Regions from separate parts of the Serratia ureilytica genome, predicted to be linked through region 2. Evidence: predicted binding sites of a transcription regulator. Region 2 holds the regulator's gene; the other holds the start of a gene.
What was found. Region 2 encodes PurR, which represses purine synthesis genes. Its sites were predicted from a motif close to CANGCAAACGTTTGCNTG; they were not measured.
Positions count from the first base shown of each region.

Region 1: the regulator PurR is predicted to act here: its motif matches at 4,799-4,816, upstream of purE (5-(carboxyamino)imidazole ribonucleotide mutase).

Region 1 is NZ_CP071320.1:3,844,526-3,852,059, forward strand. Features, by position in the region: gene J0X03_RS18165 (hypothetical protein) at 1-263, opposite strand, end outside; gene J0X03_RS18170 (hypothetical protein) at 260-469, opposite strand; gene folD (bifunctional methylenetetrahydrofolate dehydrogenase/methenyltetrahydrofolate cyclohydrolase FolD) at 675-1,541, shown strand; gene ybcJ (ribosome-associated protein YbcJ) at 1,552-1,764, shown strand; gene cysS (cysteine--tRNA ligase) at 1,823-3,208, opposite strand; gene ppiB (peptidylprolyl isomerase B) at 3,518-4,012, shown strand; gene J0X03_RS18195 (UDP-2,3-diacylglucosamine diphosphatase) at 4,023-4,745, shown strand; gene purE (5-(carboxyamino)imidazole ribonucleotide mutase) at 4,895-5,419, shown strand; gene purK (5-(carboxyamino)imidazole ribonucleotide synthase) at 5,416-6,483, shown strand; gene J0X03_RS18210 (sugar porter family MFS transporter) at 6,548-7,534, opposite strand, start outside.
Region 2 is NZ_CP071320.1:2,769,100-2,776,633, reverse strand. Features, by position in the region: gene J0X03_RS12900 (I78 family peptidase inhibitor) at 54-347, shown strand; gene cfa (cyclopropane fatty acyl phospholipid synthase) at 420-1,571, opposite strand; gene punC (purine nucleoside transporter PunC) at 1,915-3,126, opposite strand; gene punR (DNA-binding transcriptional activator PunR) at 3,250-4,206, shown strand; gene purR (HTH-type transcriptional repressor PurR) at 4,194-5,219, opposite strand; gene cydH (cytochrome bd-I oxidase subunit CydH) at 5,541-5,630, shown strand; gene sodB (superoxide dismutase [Fe]) at 5,695-6,273, opposite strand; gene J0X03_RS12865 (C40 family peptidase) at 6,474-7,292, opposite strand.

The sequences.
Region 1 (7,534 bases), 1.1 Mb from region 2:
CTGCGTTGCGCCAGGCCGACAGCGGTATCGCCTGGCGTGCGTTCGGCCCCTTGCCGCCCATCGCCCCGCCGCAGGCAAAGGCGCGCGGACTGAACGACCGCCGTAATGTCGCCCCAATCGGCATGCTCAACCACCTGCATGTTGCAGGTCGCCTCCCCTCTTTTCCCCAGAGCGGAGTCAGGGCGTGCGCTGTTTAAAGAAGCCTGGCTCCACGGCGCCCAAGCCAGCAATAGCGCGCACCCTATCCATGCGCTGCCGTTCATGCGCACAGCTTCCGCCACAGGGCGCTCAGGCGCGCCCGCCACGACGGCGTCGCCTGGTGCTGACAAAGCTGATGCAGCGCGGTGAGTTGCTCACTGTCCGCCGGATGCAGCGAAGAGTCGAACACCGTCTCGCCAACGTGCTTAGGCTGCGCCAGTTGCTGATCAGGCTGATGATGCAACGGATAAAGCCGGGTTATCGCTCTCATGATCCTACCCTCTTTCGCCCTGTGTATGGCCCCAGCGTATGCAAATGCCGGTAAAAATGGCGTAGAGGTTCCTGAAGCCGGCATAAAAAAAGCGTAAATCGGTCTCGCCGACGGCGGCGAGGGTGATTCTGCGCCTGACAGCGCGCTCAGCTTCTGCCAGAATAGCGGCATCCCCGCTTTTCTTAATTGATGGATTTCCACACTGATGTCAGCAAAGATTATTGATGGTAAAACGATTGCGCAGCAGGTTAGAAACGAAGTGGCTGAGCAAGTGAAACAACGTCTGGCGGCCGGCAAGCGCGCGCCAGGGCTGGCGGTTGTGCTGGTCGGCGAGAATCCGGCTTCGCAAATTTACGTCGCCAGCAAGCGCCGCGCCTGCGATGAAGTCGGCTTTCTCTCCCGCTCCTACGACCTGCCCGCTGCCACCAGTGAAGCCGAGCTGCTGGCGTTGATCGACCAGTTGAACGCCGATGAGGAAATCGACGGCATTCTGGTGCAGCTGCCGTTGCCGGCCGGCATCGATAACGTCAAGGTGCTGGAACGCATCCATCCGGACAAAGACGTCGACGGCTTCCACCCGTACAACGTCGGCCGCCTGTGCCAGCGCGCGCCCAAGCTGCGCCCATGCACGCCGCGCGGCATCGTCACCCTGCTGGAGCGTTATAACATCGATACCTACGGCCTGAACGCCGTGGTGGTCGGCGCGTCCAACATCGTCGGCCGCCCGATGAGCATGGAGCTGCTGCTGGCCGGCTGCACCACCACCGTCACCCACCGCTTCACCAAGAATCTGCGTCATCACGTCGAGAACGCCGATCTGCTGGTGGTGGCGGTCGGCAAACCGGGCTTCATTCCGGGCGACTGGATCAAACCGGGCGCCATCGTAGTGGACGTCGGCATCAACCGCCTGGAAAGCGGTAAAGTGGTGGGCGACGTCGATTTCGACGCCGCCAGCGAGCGCGCCGCCTACATCACCCCGGTGCCGGGTGGCGTTGGCCCGATGACCGTGGCTACACTGATCCAAAATACCTTGCAGGCCTGCGAGGAATATCACGACGTTCAACCTAAATAAGTAAGGCAGTATGGAAATTTTCAATCTGGACAATCATCCCCATGTCGAACTGTGCGATCTGCTGAAGTTCCAGGGCTGGTGTGAAAGCGGCGGCGCCGCCAAAGAAGTCATCGCCGAAGGGCAGGTGAAAGTCGACGGTAAGGTCGAAACCCGCAAGCGCTGCAAGATCGTCGCCGATCAGGTGGTGGAGTTCGGCGGCGGCAAGGTCATGGTTAAACCCTAACCCGCAGCCATAGAAAAAGGCGCTGAATTCAGCGCCTTTTTTGTTTCCTTCTGCCGGATTACTTACGGCGCCAGGTGGTGCCCTGCGGACCGTCTTCCAGCACGATGTTCATCTCGTTCAAGCGATCACGCGCGGCATCCGCCAGCGCCCAGTCCTTGGCGGCGCGCGCTTCGTTACGCTGTTTGATCAGCGCTTCGATCTCCGCCACTTCACCGTCGTCAACCTGTGCGCCCCCTTGCAGGAACTGCTCCGGCTCCTGCTGCAGCAGGCCAAGCACGTTCGCCAGCTTGCGCAGTTCCGCCGCCATGCCGCTGGCCGCCGCCATGTCTTCCCCCTTCAGGCGGTTAACCTCGCGCGCCAGATCGAACAGCGCCGAGTAGGCTTCCGGGGTGTTGAAGTCGTCGTCCATCGCTTCGCGGAAGCGGGCTTCGAACGCCTCGCCGCCGGCCGGCGCGGCATTGGCGTCGGTGCCGCGCAGCGCGGTATAGAGGCGCTCCAGCGCGGTGCGCGCCTGCTTGAGATTCTCTTCACTGTAGTTCAGCTGGCTGCGATAGTGGCCGGACATCAGGAAGTAACGCACCGTCTCCGCATCGTAATGGCCGAGCACGTCGCGAATGGTGAAGAAGTTATCCAGCGATTTGGACATCTTCTCTTTGTCGATCATCACCATGCCGGAGTGCATCCAATAATTGACGTACGGGCCGTCGTGGGCGCAGCTCGACTGCGCGATCTCGTTCTCGTGGTGCGGGAACATCAGATCGGAACCGCCGCCGTGGATGTCGAAGTGGGTACCCAGCTGTTTGCAGTTCATGGCGGAGCATTCGATGTGCCAGCCCGGACGGCCCGGCCCCCACGGCGACTGCCAGCTCGGCTCGCCCGGCTTAGACATTTTCCACAGCACGAAGTCCATCGGATTGCGCTTAACGTCGTCGATCTCCACGCGCGCGCCGGCCTGCAGCTGCTCCAGATCCTGGCGCGACAGCAGCCCGTACTGCGGATCGCTGTCGATGGAGAACATCACGTCGCCATTGCTGGCCACATAGGCGTGATCGCGATCGATCAGGCGCTGGGTGATCTCGATGATCTCGGCGATGTGTTGGGTCGCGCGCGGTTCGCTGTCCGGGCGATCGATCAGCAACGCGTCGAAGTCGGCATGCATTTCCGCCAGCATGCGTTCGGTCAGCTGGTCGCAGGTCTCATGATTTTCCGCCGCGCGGCGGATGATTTTGTCGTCCACGTCGGTGACGTTGCGCACGTAGTTCAGCGAATAGCCGAGATAGCGCAGGTAACGCGCCACCACGTCGAAAGCGACAAAGGTACGACCGTGGCCGATGTGACACAGGTCATAGATGGTTACCCCGCACACGTACATGCCCACTTTCCCGGCATGAATGGGTTTGAATTCCTCTTTTTGACGACTCAGGGTATTAAAAATCTTTAGCATCGGGAGATTCCGTGGTGTGCGTGATAACAAAAAAGATAACCGGGCTTCAGGTTTAACGCCCGGTAGCGTATTGAAACCTGAAGCCTGATCTATTGCAAGGTTAAGGCCATGCTTTGCTGACTTCACGCGAAGAAAAAGCGCAAAATTCGCCGGCCGGCGCAAACGTTATAATATAACACAAATACAATTACCACAGACAGTGCGCGGTTGAGCCGCTGCTGACTCGCTGGGGCGGATATGTTATAAGGGCGGTCTGAATGTTCACTCGCTTTACGTGACGTCTCACTTCACCTTGTTAGGATTAAAACTATGGTTACTTTCCACACCAATCACGGCGATATCGTTATCAAGACCTTTGCTGACAAAGCGCCGGTTACCGTTGAAAACTTCCTGAACTACTGCCGCGCCGGTTTCTACGACAACACCATCTTCCACCGTGTGATCAACGGCTTCATGATCCAGGGCGGCGGTTTCGAGCCGGGCATGAACCAGAAAGCGACCAACGCAGCCATCAAGAACGAAGCCAACAACGGTTTGAAAAACACCATCGGCACCCTGGCAATGGCGCGCACCAACGATCCGCACTCCGCCACCGCACAGTTCTTCATCAACGTGGCTGACAACGACTTCCTGAACTTCCGCGGCGAAAACGTGCAGGGCTGGGGCTACTGCGTGTTTGCTGAAGTGGTTGAAGGCATGGACGTGGTCAACAAGATCAAAGGCGTGAAAACCGGCCGCAGCGGCATGCACCAGGACGTACCGGTAGAAGACGTGGTGATCAACAGCGTGACCGTCAGCGAGTAATCGCGGCTGCATGAGTACGCTGTTCATCGCAGATCTGCACTTGTGCGCACAGGAACCGGCAATCACTGCCGGTTTTCTGCGTTTTTTACGGCGCGAAGCGGTGCACGCCGACGCGCTGTACATCCTCGGCGACCTGTTTGAAGCCTGGATCGGCGACGACGATCCCGAGCCGCTGCACGCGGAGATCGCCGCGGCGCTGAAAGCGCTGCAACAGGCCGGCGTGCCCTGCTATTTCATCCACGGCAACCGCGATTTTCTGCTCGGCAAGCGCTTCGCCCGCGCCAGCGGCATGCAGCTGCTGCCGGAAGAAAAAGTGCTGGAGCTGTACGGCCGCAGGATCCTGATCCTGCACGGCGACACCCTGTGCACCGACGATCAAGCCTATCAGCAATTCCGCCGTAAAGTGCACAACCCGCTGACTCAAAAACTGTTCCTCGCGCTGCCGCTGCGCTGGCGACTGAAGATCGCCGCCAAGATGCGCGCCCGCAGCCAGCAATCCAACCAGTACAAGTCGGACGCCATCATGGACGTCAATCCGCAGGCGGTCGAGCAAACGATGCTGCGCCACGATGTGCACTGGATGATCCACGGCCATACCCATCGCCCGGCGGTGCATCGGCTGGCGTTGAGCAACGGCGAAGCCCATCGCGCGGTGCTGGGCGCCTGGCACGTCGAAGGATCGATGATCAAAGTCAGCGCCGACGCCGTCGAGCTGATCCAATTCCCGTTCTGAGTTCCGTACTGGCGCGCGGGTGAAAATTCGCGCTTTCGCCGGTGAAAACCGGCGACGCAACCGTTTTCCTCGCCGTGCGCTCATGGTATGCTCTACGCCCTCATTCGGCCCTCAGCCGACGCCAGACAAATCACAGGAGCCTTACACCCATGGGAGCCAACGCCGCTTCAGCCGCCAATGCCGGGGCTAAAATCGCAATTGTAATGGGATCGAAAAGTGACTGGGCCACCATGCAGTTCGCCGCCGAAGTCCTGACCCAGCTCGATGTCCCCTTCCATGTCGAAGTCGTTTCCGCTCACCGCACGCCGGACAAGCTGTTCAGCTTCGCCGAGCAGGCTGCCGCCAACGGCTTTGACGTGATCATCGCCGGCGCCGGCGGTGCCGCGCATCTGCCGGGCATGCTGGCGGCGAAAACGCTGGTGCCGGTGCTGGGTGTGCCGGTGCAAAGCGCCGCGCTGAGCGGCGTGGACAGCCTCTACTCCATCGTGCAGATGCCGCGCGGCATTCCGGTGGGGACGCTGGCGATCGGCAAAGCCGGCGCCGCCAACGCCGGGCTGCTGGCGATGCAGATCCTGGCGCTGCACGACGCCGCGCTGGCGCAGCGTTTGGCGGACTGGCGTCAGGCGCAGACTGAAGACGTTTTGAACCACCCCGATCCGCGGGAGGACGCATGAAGCCGGTTTGCGTATTGGGCAACGGTCAGCTGGGGCGCATGCTGCGCCAGGCCGGCGAACCGCTGGGCATCGCCGTCTACCCTGTCGGCATCGATGCCGAACCTGAGGCGGTGCCGTATCAGAACAGCGTCATTACCGCCGAGATTGAACGCTGGCCGGAAACCGCGCTGACGCGCGAACTGGCGACTCACAGCGCCTTCGTCAACCGCGACATCTTCCCGCGTTTGGCGGATCGCCTGACGCAAAAGCAGCTGCTCGATCAGCTCGGCCTGGCGACCGCGCCGTGGCAGCTGCTGGCGAGCGCCGCCGAATGGCCGCAGGTGTTCGCTGCGCTGGGCGAGCTGGCGATCGTCAAACGCCGGGTCGGCGGCTATGACGGCCGCGGCCAGTGGCGCCTGCGTCCGGGGCAGGAAGCCGAACTGCCGGCCGATGCCTATGGCGAGTGCATCGTCGAGCAAGGCATCAATTTCTCCGGCGAAGTGTCGCTGGTGGGCGCGCGCGGCCACGACGGCCGTTCGGTCTTCTACCCGCTGACCCACAACCTGCATGAAGACGGCATCCTGCGCGCCAGCGTGGCGCTGCCGCAGCCCAATCCGGCGCTGCAGCAACAGGCCGAGCAGATGCTGGCGGCGATCCTGAACGAGCTGAACTACGTCGGCGTGATGGCGATGGAGTGCTTTATCGTCGGCGATCGACTGTTGATCAACGAACTGGCGCCGCGCGTGCACAACAGCGGCCACTGGACGCAAAACGGCGCATCCATCAGCCAGTTCGAGCTGCACCTGCGCGCCATCCTCGGCCTGCCGCTGCCGCAGCCGGTGGTGAGCACACCGTCGGTGATGGTCAACCTGATCGGCACCGCCGTCAACGAACAGTGGCTGTCGCTGCCGCTGGTGCATCTGCACTGGTATGAGAAAGAGGTGCGCCCGGGCCGCAAGGTCGGCCACCTCAATCTGAACGACCCGAGCGCCGCCGATCTGCATCAGGCGCTGCAGGCGCTGGCGCCGCTGCTGCCGGGCGAATACCAAAGCGGGCTGGCCTGGGCACAGCAGAAGCTGGCTTAACGGTTTACACCGCCGAAAAGAAGAAGGTTCAGCCCAGGCTGAGCCTTTTTTATTGCCGCAAAGATCAACGCGAGCCGATATTACGCAACGGTTTGCCGGCCATCAGATTGCGCTCAATGTGTTCCAGTGAAATATTTTTGGTTTCCGGGATCAGCGCCAGCGTGATGAAAACAAACAGCACGTTAAGCCCCGCGTAAACCCAAAAGGTGTGAGCGCTGCCCAACGAATTCAGCATGGTCAGGAACGTCGCCCCCACGATCATATTGGCTATCCAGTTAGTGGCGGTGGAACAGGTGATGCCGAAATCGCGGCCTTTCAATGGCTGGATCTCTGAGCACAGCACCCAAATCAGCGGGCCGGCGCTCATGGCAAAGCCGACGATAAACATCAGCAGCATGACGATGGCGAAATATTGCTCCGCCGCCGAGTTCATGCCGATGTTCATCATGGTGCCCAGCGCCCCCATGCCGACGGCCATCACGATAAACCCAAGGATCAAAGTGGGCTTGCGGCCCCAGCGGTCAACCAGCCCAATAGCGATAAAGGTGGCCAGCACGTTGACCAGACCGACGATCACCGTGCCCCACATCTGCTGTTCCGTACTGGCGAAGCCCGCCAGACCGAAAATCTTCGGCGCGTAATACATGGTGACGTTCATCCCGGTAAACTGCTGCATCACCTGAAGAAGAATGCCAAGGAAAACCGCGCGGCGGAAATTTTTATTGCCTTTGAACAACGCCCAACCGCTTTGCTTCAGTTTGAGGCTTTCACGAATTTCATTCAGCTCATACTGCGCCTGGGCACTGCTGTCGCGCAGCTTCTCCAACACCTGACGCGCTTGCTCATGGCGATTACGCGAGGCCAACCACCGCGGGCTGTCAGGCAAAAAGAACACGCCGACCAACAACAGCCCGGCCGGGATGGTGATGACGCCCAACATCCAGCGCCAGGCGCCGGTATAGCTGAATGCCGTATCAGACAGGTAAGCGGCCAGAATGCCGATGGTGATCATCAATTGATACATCGAGATCATGCTGCCGCGGATTTTCTC
Region 2 (7,534 bases):
AGCGATTCGGGCGTTGCCGCCGGAGTCGAATCATAAGCAGAGAGGAGAAACGCGTGAAGTTTTATGGGAAAACGTTGTTGTTAACCGCGTTGCTGGCGCTGAGCGCCTGCAGCAGTTCACCTGAGCAGGGCGGCGGCGCGCAAGTGGCCGATGCGGACGATACCTGCGGCGCTTCGCAGTATCAAAACTACGTCGGCAAGCCGATGACGTCGCTGGAAGGCGTGCGGATCGAATCCAAGGTGCGCGCCATTCCGTACAACTCTGCCGTCACCATGGATTTCAACCTGCGCCGTCTGAACTTCCTCGGCGATAGCAACGATAAAATCATCCGCGTTTACTGCGGCTAAGCCGCCTGGTTCGAAAGAGCAAAAAAAGCCCCGGCGATGAGGTTGCCGGGGCTTTTTTTATTAGGGGAGCGTTCAGCGTGCGACGCGGATGCCGCCTTCAACGCCTTTCGGGCTGAACACCACCTGCCACAGCTGCAGATCGCGCGCCCGAAACGCGCCGGCGCAGGCGTTCAGGTAATAGCTGAACATCCGCTCGAAGCGCTCGGAATAACGTGGAGCAAGCTGCGGCCACGCCTGCTTGAAGCGCTCGAACCAGGCCATCAGCGTGCGATCGTAGTCGGCGCCGATGTTGTGCCAGTCTTCCATCACGAAATGGCCTTCGCTGGCCTCGGCGATATGCCTCACCGAGGGCAGGCAGCCGTTCGGGAAGATATATTTGTTGATCCACGGATCGACGTTCATGTCGGTCTTGTTGGAACCGATGGTGTGCAGCAGGAACAGGCCGTGCGGCGCCAGATTGCGCTCTACCACGTTGAAATAGGTGCGATAGTTTTTCGGCCCGACGTGCTCGAACATGCCGACCGAGACGATGCGATCGAACTGCTGATGCAGATCACGATAGTCCTGCAGCAGGATCTGCACGTCCAGCCCGGCGCAGCGTGCCTGAGCCAGCTTCTGCTGCTCGGCGGAAATGGTCACGCCGACCACCGACACGCCGTAATTTTTCGCCGCATAGGCGGAGAGGCCGCCCCAGCCGCAGCCGATGTCCAGCAAGCGCATGCCCGGCTGCAGCTGCAGTTTTTCGCAGATCATCCGCAGTTTCGCTTCTTGCGCTTCCTCCAGCGTGGCGGCGTCTTTCCAGTAGCCGCAGGAGTACTGCATGTAAGGATCGAGCATCAGCGTAAACAGATCGTTGCCAAGATCGTAATGCTCTTTGCCGACGATCCAGGCGCGCTTTTTCGATTGCAGATTGGTCAGGCGCGCCGCGGCGATACGCAGGGTATCTTTCAGGTGGTGGGGGAGCTTCTTCTCCAGCCCGGCGCTGACCACGCGCTGGAAGAATATATCCAGCCGCTCGCATTCCCACCAACCATCCATATAGCTCTCGCCTAGACCCAGGGAGCCTTGCTGCAAAACGCGTTTAAAGAATTCGGGGTTTTTAACCTGAATATCGAAAGGGCGCGATCCGTTAATTTCGATACCGGCCAGACCGAGCATTTCGTGCGCGATACGGTACCACTGGTTATCCTGGATGCTCAGATCTTCTATACACGATGAACTCATAGCTTCTCCATCACCTTCTTCTGACTGATGACCCGTTAGGAAACAGCTTAGACAATTTCTGCGGGTGCATACGTATACCGACGGGAAATAAGCCCGCGGCGTCTGATATCCGACTATGAACAGAGGAAATTTAAAGAAGCGACCCGACGCAAACGGCGCAGGATAAACGCCTCTTCAAAAAAGAGTGTGACGCAAGACGCGTACACAACAGCTAATTGAGATATAGAGATTATAAGGTGTTACTTTACAAGGTTGTTTTTGAGTATAGGCGCGCCGAGGCATTGACTCAACTGTAAATCGCACTCGGCACGCATATTCTTTAAGTGATTATTTAGCTTGGCAATTATGACGCTGAGTTAGCATGTTCGCGCGCCGTTTCTTGCGGCGCCTTGGCCGCTTTTCCCCGCTGCAGGAAATACCCCAGCGCGGCCAGTATCACCGTGGACACCATCACCGTCACCGTCGCCAACAGCGGCTGCGCAATAAACGTCGATACCAGCATGCTCGCCACGAAACACAGCCCCAGCTGCAGCGTATTTTGCAGCGCGGCGGCTTTGCCGCTGCTGTCCGGGAACGGCATCAGCGCGTTGGCCACCATGATCGGATAGCCGGCGCCGTTGACCAGCGCCATCACGCAGAACGGGATCAGGAGCGTGGTGAGCGTCGGATTGGTCAGGGTTGCCACCAGATACAGGGCCACCATGCTGACAGCATAAGCTACCAGCAGCCACGGCAGCAGGGTTTTGCCATTGATGCGCTTGAGCGCGGCGCGGCACCCGTAACCGCCCAGCAGGAAGGCCAGCGTCTGCGGCACATAGCTCAGGCCGATGTCGCTCGGGCCGTAGCCCATATCACCGAGGATAAACGGCGAGCCGGTCAGCCAGGCGAAGAAACCGGCCGAACAGGCGGCGTACATGGCGACATTGCCACTGAATACCGGGGATTTCAATAATTGCCAAAAACTGACGCTGCTTTTTGGCGCGTCGACGGCGGGTTTTGGCCTGGCGTTCTCTTTGAGCAGCAGCGTCGGCAACAGCAACAAGGCGGTGATGGCCAGCAGCACGGCGAAGATCGCGCGCCAGCTGGCGTGGTTCAGCAGCCAGGCGCCCAGCAGCGGCGCCAGCGCCGGCGATAGCGCCACCAGCGGCATGATGGTGGCGAATACGCGGTTGGCCTGGCCTTCACGATAGCGGTCGACCACCAGCGCTTGCCAGATGGCGGCGGCGGAACAGACACCTACGGCCTGAATAAAGCGCAGTATCCAGAGCTGCGCGGCATTTTCCACCCACAGCATGCCCAGGCAGCCGAGCGCGAACAGCGTTAGGCCAATCAACAATACCGGTTTGCGTCCCAGACGGTCGGAGAGCGGCCCCCACAGCAGCTGCGCGAAGGCGAAGCCGGCCAAAAAGATGCTCAGGCTGGCGCTGACCGCGCCGGCGGAAATTTGCAGTTCCTCCCGCATGGCGCCGAAGGCGGGCAGGTACATATCGGTCGCCAGATAACCCAGCATGCTCAGGCCGGCGAGGTAGAACATAAAACCAAAGGAATTTCGCATGGTATTTCTCGTTAATATTTTAGTGTCGCAGGTTTTTAGCGCCGGCCAGTGTATCCGGCTGGATCTCTGCTTGTGAAACGGTAATATTTGCAAAGTGCTGTTAAAAAAATTGAAGGCAAAGCGATGTGGTCTGAATATTCTCTCGAGGTCGTTGATGCGGTGGCGCGCACCGGCAGTTTCAGCGCGGCGGCGCAGGAGCTGCACCGGGTGCCGTCGGCGGTAAGTTATACCGTGCGGCAGCTGGAGCAATGGCTGGCGGTGCCGCTGTTTGAGCGGCGTCACCGAGATGTGGAACTGACGCCGGCCGGCGCGCTGTTTATCAAGGATGCGCGAGCTGTTATCAAAAAAATGCTCGACACCCGCCGCCACTGTCAACAGGTGGCCAACGGCTGGCGCGGTCAGCTGAATATCGCGGTGGACATCATCGTCAAACCGCAGCGCAGCCGCCAGCTGGTGCTGGATTTCTACCGTCATTTCCCCGACGTCGAGTTGATGCTGCAACCCGAGGTGTTTAACGGCGTGTGGGATGCGTTGGTGGACGGCAGGGTGGACATGGCGATCGGCGCCACCCGCGCGGTGCCGGTCGGCGGCGGCTTCGCTTTCCGCGACATGGGGGATATGAACTGGCTGTGCGTAGTCAGCCCACAGCATCCGCTGGCGCAGCTGGCAGGGCCGTTGAATGACGATCGGTTGAGGCCGTACCCTGCGCTTTGTCTGGAAGACACCTCGCGCAATCTGCCCAAGCGCGTCACCTGGACGCTGGATAACCAGCGGCGGCTGGTGGTGCCGGACTGGACCTCGGCGCTCGACTGTTTGTGCGCCGGATTGTGCGTCGGCATGATGCCGGCGCATCTGGCGCTGCCGCGGGTGCAGCGCGGTGAGCTGAAGGCGTTGCAGTTGCAGCAGCCGTTTCCCGCCAGCCCCTGCTGCCTGACCTGGCAACAGGATAAACCGTCACCGGCGATGAGCTGGCTGCTGGCGTATTTGGGCGATGGCGAGACGCTGAATCAGGAGTGGCTGAGTGAGGCGGCACCGGAAGCCGTGCCGGCTTCCGGTAGGGAGGAGGATCAGCGGCGGTAGTCGATGAACGGACCGTCGGCGACCGAACGGCGTTCGACCAGCTTCGGATGCACTTCGATCACCTGCGATTCTTCGCGCTTGCTGATGATGCGATCCAGCAGCATGGTGAAGGCCATTTCGCCCAGACGTTCTTTCGGCTGATGAATGGTGGTCAGCGCCGGGGTGAAGTAGCGGGCGTTGCGCACGTTGTCGTAGCCGATCACGGAAATATCCTGCGGCACCCGCAGCCCCAGTTCGTCGGCGGCGCAGATGGCGCCCATCGCCATGATGTCGCCGCCGCAGAATACCGCGGTCGGTCGCTGTTTCTGCGACAGAATTTGATGCATCGCCTTGTAACCGGACTCCGGCTCGAAGTCACCCTGGACTATCCACTCTTCGCGAATATCGATATGCGCTTCCTGCAGCGCCTTCATAAAGCCCTGATGACGGCCGCCGCCGGTGTTGCGCGACAGCTGGCCCGGGATAGCGCCGATATCGCGGTGGCCGCGCTCGATCAGGTAACGGCCGGCCAGATAGCCGCCTTCGAACGCGTTATCGATGATGGTGTCGGTGAAGTCGCCGCGCGCGGCGCCCCAGTCCATTACCACCATCGGGATGTTGCGGTAGTCTTCCAGCATGCCCAGCAGCTGATCCGGGTATTCGGAACACATGACCAGCAGGCCGTCGACGCGCTTTTGCGCCAGCATCGCCAGGTAGGCGCGCTGTTTGTCCAGATTGTTGTGCGAGTTGCACAGGATCAGGGTATAGCCTTTGCTGTAGCAGCTGTTTTCCACCGCCTCGATCACTTCGGCAAAGTAGGGCGCTTCGCTCGAGGTGGCCAGCAGACCGATAGACTTGGTGTGATTGACTTTCAGGCTGCGCGCCACGGCGCTCGGCGAGTAGTGCAGCTCTTTGATGGCGGCCCACACGGCCGCTTTGGTCTCTTCGGCGACGAAACGAGTCTTATTGATGACGTGCGAAACGGTGGTGGTGGAAACGCCCGCGCGTTTGGCCACATCTTTAATCGTTGCCATGTAAGGAATGACTCCTGAACTCACATGTTTACAGCATGTAAGTGTGATGTTAATCGTTTGCCTACGTAGATCCTTCTCCAGAGAAGCGAAAACTGAGTTTTTAGTGTTGAAGTCGTCAGCGCTAATCAGGAGGGGCATGAATGCCGGTACGCAGTTGTGAACTGCGAATTTTGTCGCATATTGAACAAAAGTGGAAGAGGTAATCGAGATTATAAACCGGGAAATGATAACAAGATTTTATCGGCGAACTGTGGGAAAATGATTTGACGTACTAATTGTGCGCCTTTTATCCTTAGGAAAGCCCATTTTAAAGGAGTTGTCATGGATACCGATCTGAAGATGTCGCTGTTCACCACCGTTTGCGCATTGGCGATGATCATCGCTTTCAGCTTTGTCGCCGCGTTGAACTGATTTCCCGCCAGTTTTAAAAAAGGCGCAGCCAAGCTGCGCCTCATCACTTAGGCAAGCCCTGCGCTTACGCCAGGTTTTCCGCCGCGAAGGTCCAGTTGACCAACGCCCAGAAGTTTTCCAGGTATTTTGGACGCGCATTGCGGTAATCGATGTAATACGCGTGTTCCCACACGTCAACGGTCAGCAGCGGTTTGTCTTCGCCGGTCAGCGGGGTTGCCGCGTTGGAAGTGTTGACGATCGCCAGCGCGCCGTCCGGTTTTTTTACCAGCCAGGTCCAGCCGGCACCGAAGTTTTTCACGGCGGCATCGGTGAACTGCTCTTTGAACGCAGCGAAAGAGCCGAAGGATTTGACGATCGCCGCCGCCAGTTCGCCCTGCGGTTCACCGCCGCCCTGTGGCGACAGGCAGTGCCAGTAGAAGGTGTGGTTCCACACCTGCGCGGCGTTGTTGAACACGCCGCCGTTAGAGGTCTTGATGATCTCTTCGAGCGATTTGCCTTCGAACTCGCTGCCTTTCACCAGGTTGTTCAGGTTAACCACGTAGGTGTTGTGGTGTTTGCCGTAGTGGTATTCCAGAGTCTCGGCGGAGATGTGCGGCTCGAGCGCGTTTTTCTCATACGGTAATGCAGGTAATTCAAACGACATTGCTTCCTCCTTTACAGCGCCATTCAGCTTCTCGCCGGGGCGAACGCCGGATGGGCCGTTTTTTATTGTGGTCATTCAATCTTAACAATTTTCATCATAAAAAACAGGAGGAAAAGCGAGAAATGCGCGTGGGGGAGTGCGATGGGCGATAGCTTGAGCAGGCGGTTGCGGCCGAGGCCGCAACCGCGAAGAGCAGGGAATTAACGGATGGTTTTCGGCGTTACTACGCGGCGAGCGCCGATGTAGTGGTTCTGCCAATAGTCGTTATCGAGCTGGCTGATGCGGATCTCTTCGCCGGTGCGCGGCGACTGGATGAATTTGCCGTTGCCGAGGTAGACGCCGACATGATCCGCCACGCCGCGGTTGTTAATGCGGAAGAACACCAGATCGCCGCTTTCCAGTTCGCTTTTCTTGATCGGCGCCGCGTCGCGCAGGTGATACATTTCGTTGGCGGTGCGCGGCATCTTGATTTTCACCACGTCTTTATAGGCGTAATAGATGAGGCCGCTGCAGTCAAAGCCGGTGCGCGGCGAGCTGCCGCCCCAGCGGTAAGGCTTGCCCATCTGATCCATCAGCTTGGCCATCGCGGTCTGCTTGGCGTGCTGGTAACGCTTTTTGTGCGCTGGGCTGAGTTTCAATGGTTTTTCATCACGCGCCAGCTTGGCGGTGGCCATACCGGCTTCGCGGTGGCGGCCATAGCCTTTTTTGTAGCCCTTTTTCGGCGGGGTGACTTTAATTTTGGCGGTTTTCTGCGCTTTGGCCTTGGGTTTGGCGCTGACGATCTTTTTCGCGCTTTTCTCGCTTTTGACCTTGGCGGTCTTGGTTTTTTTCTCGGGGGCCGTCACTTTGGCTTTTTTGGCGGCTTTATCCGCTTTCTTTTTTCTGCGGTCATCGGGCCGCGCTTCATTGGCATGGCTTTTACGCTGCTCGGCGGCAACACGCGCCTGTGGCGCAGCGTGCGCCAAATTGAAGAAGAGCTGCGTAAACAGCAGCGCAAAGAGCGTAAGAATTAAACGCATGTCGACGTCACCAACCTTGGCCCCGAAACGGATATCGAAAGAGTTACAGTATTCCCGAATTTCGCCATATAAAACAGCGAAGAACTCATAAATAATAATCCATATTGTGAGAAAACGTTAATGACATTTTTTTTGGTTTAAAATCAGCCTGTTGATGTATAAAAAAGCGCCAGGCGGCGGTAGCGGATATAATTAAGCCGCGCCGTCATCGCGGCGCAATATATTAGTGAAATGGTCGGATT